DNA from 2 places in the Exiguobacterium sp. RM11 genome. Region 1 is predicted to be linked to the other one. Evidence: riboswitches for the same ligand, from Rfam matches in the RefSeq annotation. Region 1 holds a riboswitch; the other holds the start of a gene.
The links. A riboswitch is a leader RNA that binds a small molecule or an ion and turns the genes downstream of it on or off. The one in region 1 is predicted to bind S-adenosylmethionine.
Positions count from the first base shown of each region.

Region 2: it holds a riboswitch for S-adenosylmethionine, as region 1 does, so the genes downstream of both, AC5LIL_RS04620 (methionine ABC transporter ATP-binding protein) here and msrA (peptide-methionine (S)-S-oxide reductase MsrA) in region 1, are expected to answer to the same signal.

Region 1 is NZ_CM187558.1:1,303,726-1,322,081, forward strand. It holds gene AC5LIL_RS06810 (CapA family protein) at 66-1,208, opposite strand; gene putP (sodium/proline symporter PutP) at 1,321-2,808, opposite strand; gene AC5LIL_RS06820 (DNA-3-methyladenine glycosylase I) at 2,930-3,487, opposite strand; gene AC5LIL_RS06825 (DedA family protein) at 3,583-4,206, shown strand; gene AC5LIL_RS06830 (cation:proton antiporter) at 4,246-5,415, opposite strand; gene AC5LIL_RS06835 (GNAT family N-acetyltransferase) at 5,441-5,866, opposite strand; gene AC5LIL_RS06840 (glycerol-3-phosphate responsive antiterminator) at 5,982-6,527, shown strand; gene AC5LIL_RS06845 (SDR family NAD(P)-dependent oxidoreductase) at 6,568-7,272, shown strand; gene AC5LIL_RS06850 (HD domain-containing protein) at 7,373-8,221, shown strand; gene AC5LIL_RS06855 (sodium:calcium antiporter) at 8,409-9,398, shown strand; gene AC5LIL_RS06860 (glycosyltransferase) at 9,490-10,551, shown strand; gene AC5LIL_RS06865 (3'-5' exonuclease) at 10,575-11,141, opposite strand; gene AC5LIL_RS06870 (four-helix bundle copper-binding protein) at 11,203-11,535, opposite strand; tRNA gene AC5LIL_RS06875 (tRNA-Ala) at 11,648-11,720, opposite strand; gene AC5LIL_RS06880 (GRP family sugar transporter) at 11,844-12,707, shown strand; gene AC5LIL_RS06885 (SRPBCC family protein) at 12,914-13,345, shown strand; gene AC5LIL_RS06890 (hypothetical protein) at 13,498-14,181, shown strand; gene AC5LIL_RS06895 (hypothetical protein) at 14,182-14,409, opposite strand; gene AC5LIL_RS06900 (DM13 domain-containing protein) at 14,558-15,079, opposite strand; gene msrA (peptide-methionine (S)-S-oxide reductase MsrA) at 15,181-15,705, opposite strand; SAM riboswitch class I at 15,773-15,872, opposite strand; gene AC5LIL_RS06910 (hypothetical protein) at 15,917-16,078, opposite strand; gene AC5LIL_RS06915 (amidase family protein) at 16,192-17,598, shown strand; gene rlmN (dual-specificity RNA methyltransferase RlmN) at 17,664-18,356, shown strand, end outside.
Region 2 is NZ_CM187558.1:873,865-877,625, reverse strand. It holds gene AC5LIL_RS04630 (MetQ/NlpA family ABC transporter substrate-binding protein) at 1-481, opposite strand, end outside; gene AC5LIL_RS04625 (methionine ABC transporter permease) at 512-1,174, opposite strand; gene AC5LIL_RS04620 (methionine ABC transporter ATP-binding protein) at 1,164-2,192, opposite strand; SAM riboswitch class I at 2,270-2,376, opposite strand; gene AC5LIL_RS04615 (thioredoxin family protein) at 2,827-3,084, opposite strand; gene AC5LIL_RS04610 (PTS sugar transporter subunit IIC) at 3,265-3,761, shown strand, end outside.

The DNA.
Region 1 (18,356 bases):
GATAATACCCGATGTGGCAACCTTTTTTTGAAAATAAAAATGACCACGAAAGATATTCGTGGTCATCATTGTTCGATTGTAAGCTCTGGTAACCATTGCGACATATGTTCGCTGACAGGAGAGAAGAGCTCGGGTTTTGCTGATTGTAACGGGACGATTTCATAATGTCCTTCTGATGATTTCTGTGTAAATGTTGGATAAAACATCGGATTTTTTAATTCGAACGTTGAAACATCGTCTTCGGTCGTTTTGACAACGTCAATTCCGATGATCCCACCCGTATTTCGATCATCGCCTTGTTGTCCAGATAGGAAGTTACCGAGTGAATACACGACGAATGTTTGATTGCCATCAGCTCCCTCAAGCATCTTCGGTGGTTGTAGGACGTGTGGGTGGTGACCGATGATGATATCGACACCGAGGTCTGAAAGAGTTTGAGCAAGCTCAGTCTGAATTTCGTTCGGTAACGTTTCATATTCTGTTCCAAAATGTAAGGATACGACGGTCAAATCGGTAGTTTGTTCTGCTTTCTCGATTTCAGGGCGCATTTGCTCGAGGTCGATATAGTTGACGTGGTATGGCTGTTTTGGAATTACGCCGTTCGTTCCGTACGTATAGGCTAAAAAGGAAAAGGAAATCTCGTTCGCGGTCAATGTACGGATGTTTGCCTTATCTTCAGCAGATAAGAAGGAACCGGTGTAAGGCATTCCGATTTCATTCCAGTGACCAATCGAATTCTCAATCGCACGAACCCCGCGATCTAGCGTATGATTGTTCGCCGTCGTGACTAAATCAATCCCGGCACGTTGCAAAGCATCGCCAATCTCAAATGGGCTGTTAAAAGCCGGATAGCTCGACAACCCAATTTCGCTCCCGCCAATCATACTCTCTTGGTTAGCGATTGCGATATCCGCTCGTTCTAAAATCGGTGCGACTTGTTCAAAAGAAGTGTCAAAATCATATCCGTCATTGACACGGGCTGCGCTGTATACCGAATCGTGTAGCAATACATCACCAATAGCATAGATGGATGCCGTCGTGACGGTTGGCTCAGGTTCGGAAGGGGGCTCTTCTACAGGTGTCTCGACGATTAGCTCTTCGGTTTCAACTGGGGGTTCTTGATTAGTTGATGAAGATTGACCACAACCGAATAACAGAATCAGGCTTGTAGCGAATGTGAGATGAGAGATGGTTTTAAAGGGTTTCATCAAAAATCTCCTTTTCAAAATGGAATTAATCTCAATATATATAGTATTCGTTAAAAATCTATAAAACTCCTTGTACATAAAAATGGCAGGTCAAGAAGACCTGCCAAGAAGATTATTTAATATGTTCTTTCACCATGTCACGCATTTGGTCGAATTCACGTTGAATGACCTCACTTGGCGGAGGCGTCATCAAACTAACGACATAAATGGCGAGTGCAGACATGAAGAATGCTGGAATCATCTCATAGAGCGTTCCGAACGTTCCAAATAGTGAAGCAGCATAGTTCTTCCAAAGGATGACGACAAATGCACCAGTCAACATCCCGGCAAGAGCACCTTGACGAGTCGTCCGTTTCCAGAAAAGACTAAATAGAATGAGCGGTCCAAACGATGAACCGAATCCTGCCCAAGCGTAGCCGACAAGGTTCAAGATTGTGTCATCTGCATCGAGCGCAAGGACAATTGATACGACCGATACGAGAATAACTGTGATTCGTCCGACCATGACGAGTTCGCGGTCTCCTGCGTCCTTACGGAAGAATTTTTGATAGAAGTCTGTCGTCGCGGCACTCGATGAGACGAGCAATTGTGATGAAATCGTCGACATGATGGCAGCGAGTAAAGCCGCTAATAATACACCTGTGACTAAATCAGGGAACAATAGATCCGATAAGTTAATAAAAATATTTTCAGGATTATCGATTGTCAGTCCTTGTTGCGTGTAATAGGCAAGTCCAAACAATCCGGTCGCCATCGCCCCGACGACGGTGAAAACCATCCATGAAATTCCGATACGACGTGCCGTTTTTATGTCTTCTAATTTCCCGATTGCCATAAAACGAACAATGATATGGGGTTGGCCAAAATAGCCGAGTCCCCATGCAAATAAAGAAATGATTCCAATGAGCGATTGACCCGTCCATGGGTCGAGTAACGCTTCATCGATATCCCGGACCGTATCTAATGCGTTCGACACACCATCTGTCGCCATGATGGCGATTGCCGGTACAAAAATGAGTGCGAAAAGCATGATGAGTCCTTGAACAAAGTCTGTCCAGCTAACGGCTAAAAATCCGCCGATGAATGTATACAAAATGATGATTGAGGCGAGAATAATGACACCTGTTACGAATTCAATGTCGAAGACGGCATTGAATAGTCGACCACCTGCAACGAACCCGCTCGTCGCATACAACGTGAAAAAGATGAGGGTGACGGCAGCAGAAAAGGAACGTAATAATCCTTTTGAGTCTTTGAACCGCTTCTCAAAAAAGTCTGGAATCGTGATTGCATCATCCGATATGTAAGAATAAATGCGTAATCTTGGAGCGACCAACAACCAGTTTAAATAGGCGCCAATTGTCAACCCGATGACAATCCAACCGCTTGAGATTCCCGTTGCATACATCGCGCCAGGTAAGCCCATCAAGAGCCATCCACTCATGTCAGACGCGCCGGCCGATAAGGCTGCAACGCCGGGACCAAGTGCTCGTCCACCTAACATATAATCGCCAATACTACTTGTTCTTCGATACGCGATGATCCCAAGTAAGACCATCAGTGCCATGTATACGACAATGGACACTAAAATTCCGTTCATCAACATCCCCCCGAAAGATAAAAAAATATGAAAACGCTTTCAGTGATAGAGTATCACTTTGTCAAAATATTGTCACAACAATAGGGGAGATGTAAAGATTTTTTTGATAGCTGGTCCTAACTTATCGAAATGCACAAGAGGTAAGATGGTCATTGACGAGACCTGTTGCTTGTAAGTGGGCATACACCGTGGTCGGACCTAAAAATTTGAATCCACGTCGTTTTAAGTCTTTACTCAATCGCACAGACAATTCTGTCGTAGCGGGGACTTCTTCAAGCCGTTCCCATGCATTGATGATTGGTTCATGATCAACGAACGACCAAATATATGAATCGAACGAACCAAACTCTTCTTGTATCTTCATGAATTGTTTCGCATTATTAATGGAGGCTTCGATTTTTCGTCGGTTTCGGACGATGCCACTGTCTGTCATCAATCTTTCGATATCTTCTTCAGAGAAACGAGCTACTTCGTTTACATCGAAATTTGTATACGCGGAGCGGTAGTTTTCACGCTTTCTTAAAATCGTGATCCAGCTGAGTCCAGCCTGTGCACTCTCAAGCGTCAGGCACTCAAAATGTTTTTGGTCATCATGGACAGGTTTGCCCCATTCCTCGTCGTGATAGCGGACGTAGAGCGGGTCAGACCCGCACCACGGACAACGAAATAATTCTTCCAACTCAATCAACTCCTCTTTTTTTATAAGTGTAGCATGTCTCAACGGTTATCGATTAGAAAGGATGGGTATAATGTGTGGGAATGGAGGCATCAATAATGAGTGATTGGATGATTTCGATTATTGAACAGTACGGATACATAGGAATTGCGTTCATGATCTTCATTGAGAACGTTTTTCCGCCAATCCCTTCTGAAGTCGTATTACTCTTTGGTGGTTTTTTTGCCGTAAAGACGAACTTGTCCATCACGCTCGTCATCGTGGCATCGACAGTTGGGGCCATATTAGGAGCAGTATTATTATACGGACTAGGTCTGTTATTTGATGTTGAGCAAATTGAGAAGTGGACGAAGAAATACGGGAAGTGGATACGTCTTGATATTCAAGACGTCAAAAAGGCAGATGCCTGGTTCGATCGATACGGAGGGTGGATGGTCTTCTTTGGTCGATTGATGCCGGTCGTTCGAAGCCTCATCTCAATTCCAGCAGGTATGTCGAATATGCCATTCTTAAAATTTTTGCTTCTCAGCACTGCTGGAACAGCGATTTGGAACACAATCTTGGTCTTGGTCGGAATGAAGGTCGGTGAGAACTGGCAAGATATACTTGCCTATCTAGATGCCTATTCATATACGGTTTACGGTCTGTTGCTGATTGGTATGATTGGGTACCTCTTCTGGCGTAAAAAACGACATGCTAAAAAGGCAGTAAAGAATGAATGAGAGGATAAAACAGGCGGACCGAAAATTCGGTTCGCCTGTTCACTCTTCGTTTTTCTTTTCTGGTAATACTTTTGTGAGCGTCTTTTCCGTCTTTTCGGCCAAGTATTCCGAGAATCGGAATAATATGATTCCCACGATGGCTGACACGAAAATATAAAGACCGACAAACAAGTTGATGGCCCCGTTTGAAAGGGCGGTAAACAAGATGGAGAACTCACCACGCGGAGCGAGAGAAAATCCAGCCTCGTTCGCCTGGACACGAGATAATCCGTAAATTCTTCCTCCGACGCGACCGACAATCCACTTCGACAAGACCCCCCAAACAATCAATACAAAGAATAAGGTGTTAACGATGACACCTTTCTCCAAGTTGATTGAAATCCCAAATGAAATGAAAAAAATCGGGAGAAATAAGTCACGAACGGGTACCGTCAAACGTTTGAGCGGACGAACGTCATGGATATCCGCAAGCATGATTCCGGCAATGAATGCTCCTAAAATCTCAGATAGACCAAATACCATACCGATTCCGGCGAAGAAGAGAATGAGTCCGATAAGCCCGATACTCGCATCATCCTGACGTAAAAGGTGTTTCGAGAACTTATGTTGTTTCGACACAAAGCTCGATCCGATAAACAATAATACCCCGAAAATCAGAAATCCTGCGAATACTTTCCCGATATCTGTCATGGCGACCGGTTCCTCTTGAATGATGAATGGCGCAATCGTCAATAAAAGTGGTGCGAATATATCTTCAAAAATAAGTAGAGCTAGGACGAATTCTTTAATATCTTCATGTTTTTCGGAGTGGCGCTCAAGTAGTTTCGCTGAGATCGAAGAGCTCGTCGCGTATAGAACGGCACCAATTAAGAAGGCGCGCGGAAAGTCCAATCCAAACAACAAGGCGATTCCGAATGAGACGCCGAACGATAGGACGATGTCTAATACGCCTGCTTTCCAAACTTTTCGCATTCGCTTCCACAATTCGCGTAACGGAAACTTTAACCCGAGAAGGAAAAATAAAAGGATGATTCCGATTTCACCGGCAATTTTAAATACTTCGTTTCCGTCCCAGAAAAAACCGACCCCAACACCGATGGCGATAAACGCTAAAATGCTTGGAAAGTATAGACGTTCAATCAGGAGGCTGAAGACGGAGATAAGCGTGAGCGCCAGTCCGAGCAACACGATGATGTTCAATCCATCCATAAGTCATCTCCTTTACCTAGAAGTGTTACCTTTCCATTTGATTCCACTGATACTCCATACCGACTGATTCTGGACGTGAATAATCAAAGCCGAACTGACGATACAAGCCATCCGCAGGAATATCGGCAATTAGACTGACAATGGCCGTCTCATCTGCCTCTTTTAGAATCCACTCCATTAAATTCTCCATGATTAATTTACCAAGACCCAGTCCTTGGCATTCTGGATCGACGACGATGTCGACTAGATGAAAGACCATTCCGCCGTCCCCAACGACACGCCCCATCCCGACAATCTCATCATCTAAATATAAACAGACGCCAAATAGCGTGTTCTTGAGTCCTTTGACCGTACTTTCATCTGAGCGTCGAGGCATCCCCGCCTTCACACGCAACGACTGATGTTGCTCCGGTGTCGGTGTCTCAACTTTTACAGTGACTTCATTGACCATACTAAAATCCCCCTCTACACAAGTTAACATTACTTTCCCGCTATATTGAATGAGTAAACCTTGATTTATGAAAATAGCTGTCGGCATAATGGGAAGAAGACAGGAGGAATATCGGATGATACAAGGTCAATCAATCTTGCCGGCGATACGTGATATGCGCGATTTAGAACGATTTTTATCGAGTGAACTTGAAATAGGAGTTTTACTTGAAATTCATATGAGTCGATTAGAACCTATTTTTAAATTATTAGAAAAGCATCAGAAAAAAGTCTTTATTCATATGGATTTAATCCAAGGAATGAAAGCGGATGAATTTGCGACTGAGTATGTCTGTCAAACGTATCGACCGTTTGGAATCATATCGACAAAAGGGAACGTGATTGTACGGGCAAAACAAAATCATGTGTTGACAGTACAACGGTTGTTTTTAATTGACTCGACATCATTGGATAAGAGCATCCGACATATTGAACGGTCAAAACCAGACTACATCGAGGTCCTTCCAGGAATTGTTCCGAAGTATATCCGCCGAGTACAGGAAATGACCGGTATACCTGTTTTTGCAGGAGGGTTGATTGAGACGATGGAAGAAGTGAATGCAGCCCTTGCCGCTGGGGCAAGTGTGATCACGACCTCAAATCGTAAACTGTGGACTGAGTAACCCACATTCGGGTATACACTCTTCTAGGAGGGATGAACAGATGAAAGACATTATGATTATTACAGGTGTCACGCAAGGGATTGGCTATGCGCTCGCTAATGCGTTCGCAAATCAATATGAAGTTGTGGGATTGGACATTGGTGAAGACCCGAATATAAAAGGGGTGTCCTTTTATCAAGTTGATCTTGGGGAAACCGAAGCGCTAAAGCGGGTATTCGAAGACGTAAAGTCACGTTTTGGACATGCTCATGTGTTGATTAACAACGGGGGGATCGCCTCACTCGTCAAACCGATTGACGAACTTGAAATCGATACGTTCAAACGAGTCATCGACGTTAATTTAGTAGGAACGTTTACTTGTGCAAAATACTTTTTGGAATTAAACAAAGATGAGTCATATGGTCGCATTGTCAATATGGCCTCGACACGTGCTCTGCAAAATGAACCACACTGGGATGCGTATGGGGCCTCTAAAGGCGGGATTGTCGGTTTGACCCATTCGCTTGCCATCTCATTGAGTGATCGACCAGTAACCGTGAATGCGATTAGCCCTGGTTGGATTCATGCATCAGACGAAGCGTTACGAGAAGTCGACCATCGTCAGCATCCGTCTGGCCGTGTCGGCGAACCGGATGACATCGTTCGAGCGGTACGGTATCTGATTGACCGGAACAACGACTTTGTCAACGGTCACAACCTTGTCGTCGATGGAGGGATGACAAAGAAAATGATTTATGAAGAGTGATATGACTATATACCTATATTTTGAGAAAATTTAGGTTATTTGTGCCTAATTCCGGGTAAGGAATAAAAGAGTTTTCATCCGGGAGAAGGAGGAAAGTACCATGAATCCGCTCGTAGAAGAAGCGCTTCGGTTTTCATCAATTCGTCACGGAGGACAATCCCGTAAAGGTTCATCGATTCCATTTTTGTCACACCCGTTTTCTGTCGCGTTGTTGCTCGAAACGGATCACCAACCCCCGTCGGTCGTCGCCGCAGGTCTTCTGCACGATTTAATTGAAGACACTGAAACGGAACCAGAAGAAATATTAGCGAGGTTTGGTCCTGATGTGTTACGTCTTGTACTTGCTGTCTCTGAGAAGAACCGTGGTCAGACGTGGGAACAACGAAAACAGATGACTCTTGAACACATCTCTTCACTTCAATTTGATGAAGTCGCACTCCTCGTGGCGGATAAGCTACATAATCTTCGTTCCATCCGTTATGACTTAGAGATGGAAGGGATGATGGTGTGGCAACGTTTCAAACGACCGATGCGAGACCAGTCATGGTACTATCATGAATTGTTACGTGCTTTCGAACCGTTTCGTAGTTCGACGGATTTAATCGGGTTGTATGAACAGGAACTTTATTCCTTGTTTTATGGTGAAAAAAATGTAAAAGATCAGAAAGTAGTGAGACTCTTTGAGTCCATCCTAACCCGTTTCACAGAAGATGAATGGGTTCAAGAAGCGGCACCGCTCTGTCAGACCGCATATGAACTAAAGGAAATTGTTGTTCGTACATCAGTAGATGAAGAAGAGGTCGAGGTGTTTCGTCGACAACTGGATCTAGCGGGCTGGAATTACCCTATGCCTGCGCCTGTTCTAGCTGCGTTGCAAGAACTCGGATATCGAACCGCCATGAATGCATCGGATTTCGTTGCCCTCATACATCGCTCGATTGTCAACTAGATAGGTTCGTGCTATAGTCAAAAGGAAGATAAAAAGGGGAGTAGCGACCACAATCGTGGTCGATGGGTCGTCATTACAGTGCGCATGCACTCGGTCCATCGAGCTTTTACAAGTCCGCAAGACCTTTTTATGGGCGTTTTTGTCGTCCATAAAAAGGTCTTTTTTGTTTACCCAAGGAGGAGAAAAAATGGTATTTGTTTATTTCTTATTAGCTGCGGCCATCACAGTCTATGCCGCAATCAAGTTGTCCACATACGCCGATGTCATGACGGAAAAGTCAAAAATGGGCGGGATGCTTATTGGTACCGTTCTTTTGGCAGGGGCGACGTCACTACCTGAAGTGACGACAAGTATATCGGCGGTCATGATTGACAATCCCGACATCGCTATCGGAAACATGCTAGGCTCTAACTTGTTCAACATTTTTATTCTTGCGATGTTTGATTTGTATTTCCGTCAAAAGCAACTCTTTAACTATGCGAGCCGTGATCATCTATACACGGCAGGACTTGGTTTACTCTTGACCGTGACGACTTTAGTTGCGTTAATTGTCCGTGTCGATATGACGTTTATCGGAATCGGTGTCGACGCACTTTTAATTGCCATTCTATATGGGATTGGAATTTACTATATCGGTAAGCAACCGAAAGAGCCTGTCGCTGAGCATGAAGTGGAAGAAGAGGTTGTCGTCAGTAAGTATGAAGACATCACATTGAAACGTGCTGTCTTTGGTTTTTTGGTCGCTGCTGTTTTAATAATGGCAGCTGGGACAGCACTCTCCATCACAGGAGACCAAATTGCCGTCGTCACGGGACTAGGTTCTAGTTTCGTCGGGAGCTTCTTGATTGCCGCATCAACTTCATTACCTGAGGCAGTCGCAGTGTTTATGGCGCTCAAGCTTCGAAACGTCAACTTGGCATTCGGTTCGATTCTCGGAAGTAACATCTTTAACATGCTCATTATCGCCATGTCGGACGTCTTCTATCGTAATGGTTCGATTTTGGCAGACGTATCGACGTCACACCTTGTGTCGGCGGTCGGGATTACGATTCTATCGATTCTCGTCATGTATAGCGTTCTCCGACAAAATGTCACGTCGAAGGTACGTTACGTCATTCCTTCGCTTCTCGTCGTTGTCGTTTACTTTGTTTCGTCGTACTTGATTTTCATCGGGTGAGTTCATGCATCAGTCTCAGGACTGATGCTTTTTTTTATGGGAATGTGAGGTCGTCGCTTCGGGTATAGAGGAAAGGAGAGGAGGGGTGGCGATGCAAGTGCATGAAGTGGAAACACGCCAAGCGTATACAATCTTGATTCCGGCCTACAACCCTGACGATGCACTCGTCACACTCGTGGAGAAATTGAGGGCGAGCGGGTTTTCGACCATCATTGTGGTTAACGACGGTAGTGATGAGTCGACGGTAGGCATATTTGAAAAGGTAGCATCATTTGTTGACCAAGTGTTAACGCACAAACAGAATCTAGGAAAAGGGGCAGCTCTGAAGACTGGATTGCAGTATATTGCGGAGACCTATCCTGACAAATTAGGTGTCATCACGGTTGACGCCGATGGGCAACATTTACCTGAGGACGTCGTCAACGTATATGAGGAGGGAGTGAGTAAGCCGCATCATCTGATCATGGGGTGCCGTGACTTCAGTGGGGACAAGATTCCTCTTCGAAGTCGATTCGGCAATCAGGCGACACGGCTCGTCATGTTGATTGGCAGCGGATTGAAGTTAAGAGATACTCAAACAGGACTTCGTGCTATCCCGATGCGATACGCGCGACAACTGATTGACATTCCGGGGAATCGATATGAGTTCGAGATGAATATGCTGACGTTCACAAAGCGATTACAGGTTCCGATTCAACAGACGACCATCCAGACAGTATATGAAAACGAAAACGATTCATCTCATTTTAGACCGATTCTCGACTCAATCTTAATTTACCGGATGTTTTTGATGTATTCGGTATCGTCCGTCGCATCATTCGTGGTAGACGTCGGGATGTATGCAGTTTTCATTTATTTATTATCACCGTACTTCGATACAGTCCATGTCATCGCTGCAACGGTACTCGCACGAGTCATTTCATCGTTATTCAATTATCTCATTAATCGGAAAGTCGTCTTTCATTCGAACGCAAGACGTTCACTTTCCAAATACTTTTCGCTCGTCCTTCTCCAAATGGCAACCTCGGCATTATTGGTCTATCTTTTATTTCTCCTATTTAGGCAAGGAGAAGTCGTCCTAAAAATTATCGTCGACAGCTTTCTCTTTTTTGTCAGTTACTATGTCCAAAAACGATGGATTTTCAAAAAATAACCGGTCATGAGTTCATGACCGGTTTAATATGCGAGTGTTCCTGTTTTGACGGACGTATAGCGATGTAGCTCTCTCGGGCTTGTAATGCCGGTTTTCTGCATCATTTCACGCATGAGTAGAGCGCATACGCGAGCGTCTTCTGCGGCATCATGATGAATAAAAGGCACGTTCAGGTATTCTGCCATCGTGTTCAACTTGTGGTTCGGGAGTCCAGGATACAGTTTACGTGACAATTTGACAGTGCATCCGTACTCAATTGTAGGGAAATCGAATAGATCATATTTCACAATTGCCTTTCTTAAGGCACCCATATCAAACGAGGCGTTATGTGCGATGACGAGGTCGACTTCTCGTAAAATCGGGTAAAGAGAGGCAAGTACTTCCGGTAACGCGGGTTCATCCCATACGTCGTTCGGACGAATGCCATGAACCCGTATGTTCCCCATATCAAAGTCTTCCTCTGGATTGACGAGTCGTTGATCGGTTTCGATGATTTCTCCATCTTGCAGAATGCTCCACCCGACTGAGCAGATGCTACGGCTATCGCGGTTAGCGGTCTCCACATCGAGAGCGAGAATGGTATGATTCATAATTTACCTTCTTTCTTTTGCAATAAAAAAAGTCTAACAGAAAGTTAGACGAATGTCGTGCTTAAGCGGCGACGAGTGTACGACAAGCTTCTGCACAGCGCTCACATGCTTTCGCGCACGCTTGGCAATGGTCGTGCAAGTGACGGCCACATTCGACGGCACATGTATCACATACCTGAGCACACAAGGCGACAATTGGTTTTGAGAAGGCTGAATCTGTTTCTAAGGCATTTAAAGCCAACGTACAAATGTCTGAGCATTCTCGTGTCAGTCGAATGCATTCGGTGAACATGTGTAAATCCTCTTCTTGTAAACTTTTTGAGAAGCAATGGTTGCAAGCACGCATACATTCAATCACGCTCGTCAATGTTTCTTCAACAGATGTGCGTTCCATTAAAATTCCCCCTTATATGAAAAAGTCTATCTTTTATTACCCGTTCGTATAAAGGTTGAATCGCATCATACAAATAAAAAAGTCACATCTCTTAAGAGATGTGACAGATTAATGGAGCATAGGGGGCTCGAACCCCTGACCTCTACGCTGCCAGCGTAGCGCTCTCCCAGCTGAGCTAATGCCCCGTTCAAAATCATTATATCATCGTAGTATTCGACATGGCAATTCTCTTTTTCAATTTAGGTTTATAAAATTGGAGACGTGGGAATTTCATGTTAGACGTTATATTAAGAAAGCAGGTGTGCTCTATGGAAATGATTCTTTTGGCACTTTTACCGGCACTCATGTGGGGAAGTATTCCACTCATCGTGTCGAAAGTGGGAGGAAAACCGATTCAGCAGTTAATCGGAACGACCATCGGGGCGATGATTATGGCGGCCGTGATTGCCCTCGTATTTCGACCGGAGTTCACGACACTCGCCATCGTGACAGGGTTTATCTCAGGGGCGTTCTGGGCGCTCGGCCAATACTTACAGTTCCAGTCGTTCCAAATCTTAAGTGTCTCGAAGGCGATGCCAATCAGTACGGGGATGCAGCTCGTCGGAACGTCTCTCTTTGGGGTCATCGTTCTCGGGGACTGGCAGACGACGACAGAGCTATGGTTAGGGTTCTCAGCGCTCGTCTTGATTATCATCGGGGCGACGATGACTTCGTATCAACAGAAAAAAGACAAAGATAGCGCCGGTGCGTTGAAGAAGGGGTTACTCGTCTTATTCGTTTCAAGTATCGGTTACGTCACGTATGCGGTCTTGACGAACTACTTTGAAGTAGAAGGCATCACCGCGATTCTTCCACAATCGGTCGGGATGTTCATCGCAGCACTTCTCTTCAGTCTTCGTGAGAAGGACGTGAAGAAAATCGATCCACGTACGTTCAAGAATATTTTAGCCGGGATTGCCTGGGGAATCGGGAACTTCGGTCTCTTCGTCTCGAGCGGAGAAGTCGGGATTGCCACTTCCTTCGCTTTATCTCAATTGAACGTCGTCGTTGCGACACTCGGTGGGATCTATCTCTTGAAAGAAGAGAAGACGACAAAGGAACGCGTCTATGTCTTTATGGGAATTGGTCTGATTGTCGTTGCCGGATTTATGCTTGGGATTGCCAAGAGTTAAATTTCGATTATGAAATGATAAAAACCTTGAATGCGCACTCGTGCTAGCGTGCCATTCAAGGTTTTTTTGATTAGCGATATTAAGGGAGAGCAGGAGATGATGTGACCGTTAGGGAAGTAATGCCTACTCATGTAATCTACATGGTACAGGGTACGTAACACATTCAGGATTGCTCGGAAAATTGCAGAGTAAAGGGGAAACGAATCATGGAATCAAACGTTGTGACGATATCAACGGTCGTTGATGCACCAATCGACACTGTCTGGAAACTGTGGACAGACCCAGATCATATCAAACAGTGGAATCATGCGTCTGACGATTGGCATACGACCGAAGCGGAAAACGACTTACGGGTCGGCGGGAAATTTCGCAGTCGGATGGAGGCAAAAGATCAAAGCATGGGCTTTGATTTTGAAGGAGTGTATGAAGAAGTTAAAGTAAATGAGCTCATTCAGTATCGTCTTGACGATGAACGGAGAGTTAGAATTTCATTTGCTTCAGAAGGGTATCAGACGAAAGTGATTGAGGTATTTGATACAGAATCGATGAATCCGATTGAATTGCAACGACAAGGCTGGCAGGCAATTCTCGACAATTTCACTCGATATGCGAATGGTAAGAAAAAAATGAATGATTAACTGTAGGCCCAGCAGTATACATTTCAAATTGAAGGTGTATATTGCTGTTTTGTTGTATAAAATTAAAATCGTACATAAGTTGTTTGTTGTTGATTAAAATAATTAATTGTCGATCAATTTGAAAGGTAAATATTGAGGGAGTTAAAAGTAACATGAGAGAAGTAAGGCTAAGTTTTAATTTTATTGACGACATGGAGACTGAAAAATGGGCACGCCAGATGTTAGACATTTTTGTCGATTTTCAAATTGGAATCGGAAAGATGGGATTTTACGAACCACTTAGAACTGAGTTTTTGAATGACACCTTTTTGAAGATGTGGACAGAAGGCAACGATGATTTTTACAGCTTTATTTGTCGATTGAAAAATAGTAAAGGTTATCTCAACATTCATAATTTGAAAGATGGGTTACCAGGCAATGTTGGTTTCGATTTTGTGATCAGCAAGACTCATTTTTTGAATGAAAAGGAAAAATGGATTCAGTTATTTGATCGAATTTGTCGAGAGTGGGGTCCATTCCAAGCATCAATATCTAGAAGGATTGAAGAAAGAGAGGATCTCATGTACGAAACAGGTTTTTCTAAAGTTAAAGAAGTGGAATGGCTTAATTATTGGAGTGATGAATTGTTGTGCGTGAATTCAGTTTCTATTCCTAATGAGGTCAAAGACTATAATTGTTATGATGGAGTTGCATTTAACAAAGGGTATGTATTCCAGTTGATGAATTTGATTGATGATCCCTCGTACTATCAGCTATCTGAAAAGATCAAAGCCATGATTGGTCCAAACTTCTTTTATAAATGTAGTGAAGATTTAGATTTGCTAGATTTTTTATAGTTATTTTCTTCTCCATACGAAAGAAATGACAAACGCAGTAAAGCCTCCTATTACAACGATATAGAATAGCGAGTAGAAAACAAACTCGCCGATATCTTCAAAGCTCTCAAACGTGTTCTCTACAATCATTGGTTCAGATAAAATCCCAATCGTCACAATCGGCAAAAAAAGAATCCAAAACCGTTTCCAAAAATATGAGCTGTATGACGTCGATTGATGTGAAGTCAAATAGAAACCCTCCTTATAAAAAAAGCTCCATACTTTACCATATTGTATCATGTGAATTACATGAATAAATAGATAGAACTGAGTGAAATAATTTTTCTCATACAAAAAAACAGCGAGGACGTCAAACGTCCAGGATGTTTGATATCAGTTATTCATTCGACGCGCTCAATTCACCCGTCCCGAACGTCGCACTAAAAGCACGGCACCAGATCACTACGGTGCTATATTCTGACAGATCGACATCTGCCGGAACTAAATAGTTTTGGTTTCCTGTATTCCCGTTAAGTGCTCCAAGTCGAATCCCTTCGGACGTCTCTTGTCCTGGCTTCGTCAAATAGACAAATAAATCAGGTCCGTTCGTCGTTTCAAACTCTTCAAATCGGAGATACGTCCCGTCTTCTGCCTCGACGGAGCGAATCGTGCTGGTCGTCTCATAATTTTTCTCGCCGTCCATGAACACACCCGCTACTTCGGTTTGACTCGGTTGTGCTTCCGGTGTCTCGGTTGTCTTTTCCTCTGTCTCTTCTTCTTGAACAGGCGTCTCAACAGCTGTCGGTGGTAGTCCTTCATCGACTGTCTCTGTCAATAAAAGCGGTGAGATGAGCCACCAGGTGACGGCGATCACGGCTACGCCGATTACACCGATGATGAGTTTCGTACTTGTTTTCATGTATGAGTCCTCCTTCTCGGATAGATGAACCATTAATAGCCTTTTCCCGATTCATAAGCTTATAAAAAGACGCGAATGCTAAAATTCGCGTCTGATGAGCGTTATACGGTTTCCGTCCAGTTCTCCTCGATGAACTCGTCACGTCCCGAGATGGCCCGGTCTTCTTTATAGTGCTTCGGATTCTTTTTATGGTAATCCTGGTGATACTCTTCCGCTTCGAAGAATGTCGTCGCCGGAGTGATTTTTGTGACAATCGGTGCCGTGAAGCGCCCGCTTGCCGCCAAGACGTCGCGACTCGCTTCAGCCGCGATTCGTTGTTCCTCAGTGTGATAGAAGATGGCTGGGGCATACTGAGGTCCACGGTCTTGGAATTGACCACCGTCATCGGTTGGGTCGGTCTGAATCCAATATAGCTCGAGGAGACGCTCATATGAGAACAGAGATGGATCATATGTGATTTGAACGACTTCAAAATGACCAGTCGTTCCCGTTTTGACTTCTTCATACGTCGGATTGTCGACCTGTCCGCCCATATAGCCGGATACGATGCCTTCAATCCCTGGTAATTCTTCAAATGGTGTCACCATACACCAAAAACAGCCGCCTGCGAATGTTGCTTTTTCCATACTGTCGTTCCCTCCAAATCGTCATTCAACAAAAAAGCGCTCACGTCGGAAGACATGAGCGCTTTTGTCATATCGTCCAAGGTTTCCCTTGCTGGTCGTAGCACCTTGCCTGTGGCAGGTTGCTGTGAAGTCATGGAGCCAGATCTCTCGTTCACTCTTGATATCGATATGTAGTTGGTGAGAGCATCATACCACCCTCAAAATACTTTCGTCAATGATTCGGTTTTCGTTTTAACTGAAAAATCGTCAAGACGATGATGAATCCGATCAACCCGATTGAAATGTACGGACCATACGGCACATTTTCTCCGTATAACTGCAAGAAAAATAGACCGAACACAGCGAGAAGCACGAATATGTAGGAGCGTGTCATAGGAACCTCCTGTTTTTTCTTAAGTGTAACAAGAACACATCGACTTGGCGATACGAAAAGGAAATCAGGCATATAACACGAATAAAGTGGGAGAGATAAAGGAGGAATGTAGGATGGAACAAATCCAATTACATGAACTGACGATTGAACGTGCACATCGTGGGTATAAAGAAGGACAATTCACGGCACGAGACATAACAGCGTATTATCTTAGAAGGATTGCTGCATATAATGAGCGACTTCATGCCGTCATCCAGGTGAATCCGGACGCCCTGTTCGAGGCAGAGGCGGCAGACCGGGCCTATAAAAAAGGAGTGCGCAAACCGCTCCTCGGCATACCCGTCTTAATTAAGGACAATATCGAAACGGCCGGTCTGATGCGTACGACAGCGGGTGCCACCGCGATGCGACATCACTTTGCGGGTCGAGATGCCGAGCTCGTGAAACGATTACGGGCTGACGGGGCCATTATTCTTGGGAAAGCGAACCTGTCCGAGTGGGCGAACTTTTTGACTGAAGATATGCCGAACGGTTGGAGTGCTGTTGGCGGACAAACGAAGAACCCTTATGGCGACCAATTAGATGTCGGGGGATCGAGTTCTGGATCGGCTTCGGCGGTTGCGGCAAACTTGACACTCCTTGCCGTTGGATCTGAGACGAGCGGCTCGATTGTACACCCGAGTGTGCATAATAGTATCGTCGGAATCAAACCGACCGTCGGCTTGATCAGTCGTTCAGGAATCATTCCGATCTCACGTTCTCAGGATACGGCTGGACCGATGGCGCGTACCCTTCGTGATGCGGTCGTTGCCTTGCAGACCATGTGTGGTGAAGATTCGGCTGATCCTGCGACATGGGAAACTCCAGTCGGACCGCCTTATGTGACGTGTCTCGATGTCCGTCAAGCGGTCGGGATGCGTGTCGGATTTATCAAGCCAACTATTTCAGACGAAGAAGTCGGGTTGTATGAACAGGCACTTCGATTGCTGCGTCAAGCCGAGGTTGAACTCGTCGAGATCACGTTACCGAAACACGATGCATTAGAACAGGCAGATATTTTGTTTGATGAATTCAAGCTTGGGATTGAGGCGTATCTTGCGAACACAACCGTGCCATTTAAGACGCTTTCCGACTTGATCGAATGGAACGCGGACCACCCCGAAACGATTCCGCACGGGCAGACCATCTTTGAACAGTCAGATGCACGTTCAGGGCGTCTCGTCGAAGCTAGTTATCTCGACCGTCGGATTGATGATGTTCATCTCGCAAAAGTGGACGGAATGGATGAGCTATTAAAAGGGCAAAAACTGGACGCGATCGTCCTGCCACATGACATGAACTATGACATGGCTGCGAAAGCAGGACACCCGACAATCACGGTCCCTTATAAACGAAAAGAGAGCGGGGCCCCGTTCGGTCTCTCGTTCACGGGAACGAGCTTTGCGGAACGAGATTTGATTCGTGTCGCTTATGCGTTCGAACAGTTCATCACACGACCGACGCCTCCAGATTATTCGTAAGTTGCACCCGTCTCTGACGTCCGCTACAATGGTACGTATGCGGATTAGAGAAAGGACAGGTTAGAATGAAATCATCTATATACGGGTTGACGTTCGATCAGCTCACAAACGAGTGCATGGAAGCAGGATATGGTGCATTCCACGCACGTCAAGTCTGGGACTCGCTCTACATCGATCGAGTCAAATCGATGGACGCGCTGAACGTCCGTGACGAAGTACGCGATTACTTAACTGAGAAATACGTCATCTCGACACAAGAACTGTTCGTCAAACAAGAAGCGGGCGATGGAACGGTCAAATTCTTACTTAAATTGCATGACGGTCACTATATCGAGACGGTGCTCATGCGTCATAAATATGGTCGCTCGGTCTGTGTGACGACACAGGTCGGTTGTAACATCGGCTGCAGCTTCTGTGCGAGCGGCTTGTTGAAAAAGACACGTGATTTGACGGCTGGTGAGGTCGTCGAGCAAATCATGACTGTCCAACATTTCCTCGATGAAGAAGGAGAAGGGGACCGCGTCAGTCATATCGTCGTTATGGGAATCGGTGAACCGTTTGATAACTTCGATAACTTGGTCGACTTCTTGCGCGTCGTCAAAGATGAGCGTGGTCTTGCAATCGCCCCACGTAAAATCAACGTGTCGACGAGTGGTCTTGCGGACAAGATCTATAAGTTTGCGGACCTCGACTTACGCATCAATTTGGCGCTATCTCTGCATGCGCCAAACGATGAATTACGCACACGCATCATGAAA
Region 2 (3,761 bases), 440 kb from region 1:
GTGTGATGAGACCTTCTGATTGGAGCATCGTGAGGATACGTCCGTGGTCAGCGACCGATGAACTCATGATGATTTCCGCACCTTCTGGAAGTTCGTCGAGCGATTTGTAGTCTTGTGAGTAGACACCGATTGGCTCGATGTGGACACCACCCGCAGATGCGAATTTGTAGTCTTTGTTTTCAGCCATTTGCGACTCGAGGTATGGCTCGTGTTGGAAGTAGTTCGCATCAAGCTCACCGCTTGCGAGCGTCTTGTTCGGAAGCACGTAGTCTTGGAACTTCTTGATTTCGAGTTTGTAGCCTTTTGCTTCATATTCTTCTTGTACGTGCTCTAAAATCTCAGCGTGCGGTACGTTCGACGCACCGACAATCAATGTTTTTTCATCGCCAGAACCTGTTTCTGCCTCTTCTCCGCCGCAAGCCGCGAGAACTGTGAATGCTGATAAAGCTGTCAATCCGAGTACTGTTTTCCAAGTTTTCATTATGAATCCCTCCAAATGGTGTATGTGTAATTAAGCTGAACGTTTATCAATTTTTGTGACGAGTCGGTCACCGATGAACTGGATGACGAACACGATGATCAAGATGAGCACCGTCGCCACGAACGTGACGTCGTTTTGTGAGCGTTGGAACCCTTCCAAGAAGGCCAAGTTCCCGAGTCCGCCGCCTCCGACGACACCGGCCATCGCCGTATAACCGACGATTGCCACGATGGTCACCGTGAGTCCTGAAACGATTGCCGGAAGTGCTTCCGGAATCAAGACTTTATAAATGATTTGCCATTTCGTCGCGCCCATCGATTCGGCCGCCTCGATGACACCGCGGTCGACTTCTCGAAGGGCAAGTTCGACCATACGGGCATAGAACGGTGCAGCTCCGATGATGAGTGCCGGAAGCGCCGCCGTCGAACCGAGCATGGTACCGAGCAGGAACAACGTGAACGGGATGAGTAAAATGATTAAGATGATGAACGGGATCGAACGGAAAACGTTGACGATCGCGCTGACGAAGACGTAAATTGGACGATTCTTCAATAATAGCGATTCGTTTGTAATATAAAGAATCAAACCTAAAGCGAGTCCGATCACAAACGTCGCGACACCCGCGACGAGCGTCATGTATAACGTCTCCCATGTCTGTTCCATCATGATTTGCCAGTCTACGTTAGGAAACATCGCTTTCCACCTCCACTTCTACTGATTGCGAACGAATCGACGCGATGGCGCGTTCGATTTCTCGTGCTTCCCCAATCAATTGGATGAATAGCGTGCCGAGCGCACCGACTTGTGACTGAGTCACGTTACCGCCGATGATGTTGAATCCGATGTCGTGCGTCTTAAGGACGTCAGACAAAATCGGTTGTTCTGCCGTTTCGTTCAAGAATTTCAATTTGACGATTTGCCCACTCGGATAGCGTGCTTTCAAATGTTCGAACGTGAGCGACAGATCGTCGACCGCCCCGATTTGTTTCACGAATTCTTTTGTGATCGGCTGCTCCGGATGTTGGAACACATCAGAGACTTGACCTGTCTCAACGACTTTCCCTGCCTCCATCACGGCGACGCGATGACAAATCTTTTGGATGACGTGCATCTCATGCGTGATGAGGACGATTGTCAATCCGAGTTTCTTATTGATGCTGACGAGCAGTTCAAGAATCGAATCCGTCGTCTTCGGGTCGAGCGCGCTTGTCGCTTCGTCACAGAGGAGCACCTCTGGATTTGTAGCGAGCGCGCGGGCAATCCCGACTCGCTGTTTTTGACCGCCGGATAATTGTGACGGATAGCTGTCTTCACGACCTGATAATCCGACGAGCTCGACGAGTTCCTGAACCCGACGCTTCCGCTCACTTGCCGGTACCCCGATCAATTCGAGTGGGAAGCTGATGTTTTCTGCGACCGTGCGCGACCACAGAAGGTTAAAGTGCTGGAAGACCATCGAGACGTTCTTGCGAACCCCTCGTAATTCTTTCGGGCTGAGCTTCGTGAGCTCACTCCCGGCGACCTCGATTTCACCGCTAGACGGTGATTCGAGACGGTTGAGTAATCGGATGAGCGTCGACTTCCCCGCCCCCGAATATCCGATTATTCCAAAAATTTCACCGCGATCAATCGTTAGTGACACATCATCCACCGCCTGGACACGACCATTCTTCGTATCGAACCATTTGGCGACGTTTCGTAATTGAATCAATTCCTTTCCCTCCTGACAACAAAAAAAGCGCGCACGTTTGAGCAAACGTGCGCACTTTATCGTACGGACAACGATTGCTCTCATCTGTCAAGGTTTCTCACCTTGCTGGAATTAGCACCATTTCGGATTACTCCGCGGTTGCTGGGCGTCATAGGGCCAGTCCCTCAGCCTCTCTTGATAAGAGTGTTGTGTATTCGATTAGCTTTATCATAGCGACAGCTTTTTCTGCTGTCAAATCATTTTTTCAAAAAAATCAAAAAAAGGTGCCGTCCGAGGACGACACAGAACGTAGCACCTTGAGTCACGGAAGGACAGCCCATAGATGAAAATCTTTTGCCCGTTCAAGATTTACATCCCTATATGGGGGAGATTCACCAATCATCACTCGATCTTGACTTGGACCGTGCGATTATACGGAACGTCTTTCTTCGCTTGATTTTTTTGGGGGACAATCGAAGGGAAGACTGACGTGTATTCGTATAAAGGTAGCAGCGGCTTCACCAAAACGTCTTGATGTCGGGAATATCGCGTCCTATTTTGTGTTCAAGTAAGATGTTGTAATGAATATACCATTCGTGAACTTTCTGTGTCAACTGATTATTTAAAATTTTCAGATTATTCTAATGTTCCTCTCTCACTTCACGAAAGAGAGGACATGCTGAACGTTTTGAAAGGCATAAAGACGATCCCGAACCTCGCCATTTTCAAGCTTTAACAGCGCTGGGACGCTCATCACCTGATAAGCTTCAAGTTCTTTTGGGATATAGTTCGCATCGCGCTTTTCAATCTGAATTTCAGGGTCGACCGCCTCGACAACCGTCAACATTTTCTCCGCGACAGCGCATGTACCACACATTGGGGCGTATATATATAAGTATCCGTCTGTAATCATTTTTCTCACCTCTCTTGTCATTATAATAGTCGTTCGAGTTCCGTTCAAAAATCGTGCTCTCGTGAAATTTCAGAATTTTTCAATGATTCTCTTGACTCTTCTGTCTGATAGGAATAATATGGGTTCTAACTTTATCGCTTTTGTACATAACAGCAAAGAAGAAGGACAGGTGAATGAATGATGACGGAACAGGCAACAGGTACGACAAAGCAATTTACGATGAACGTCTTAAACGGTCTCAGCATGGCGATTCTGATCGCCCTCATCCCGAGCGCGCTGCTCGGTGAACTCACGAAAGCTATACTCCCTTATTTTCCGTCTCTTCAATTCATATTGGATGCGACGACGATTGCGATGCGCCTCCTCCCGGCCATTATCGGTCTTGCCGTCGCGATGCAGTTCGGACGATCGATTTTAGAGGCAGGAACGATTGCCATCGCAACCTATGTCGGCAGTGGCGCTGTTCGAATTAATGAAGGTGCGTTCGTGATGGCCGGAATCGGTGACGTGATCACAGCCGGTGTGACCGCTGCAATCGCTACGATTCTTGTCATGAAGCTCGCTCCCCACTTGAAGACGTATACGGTCATCGTCATGCCGATGACAGTCATTGTCGTCGCAGGCGGCATCGGTGCCTTCTTATTGACGTATATCTCACAGATCACGACATACATCGG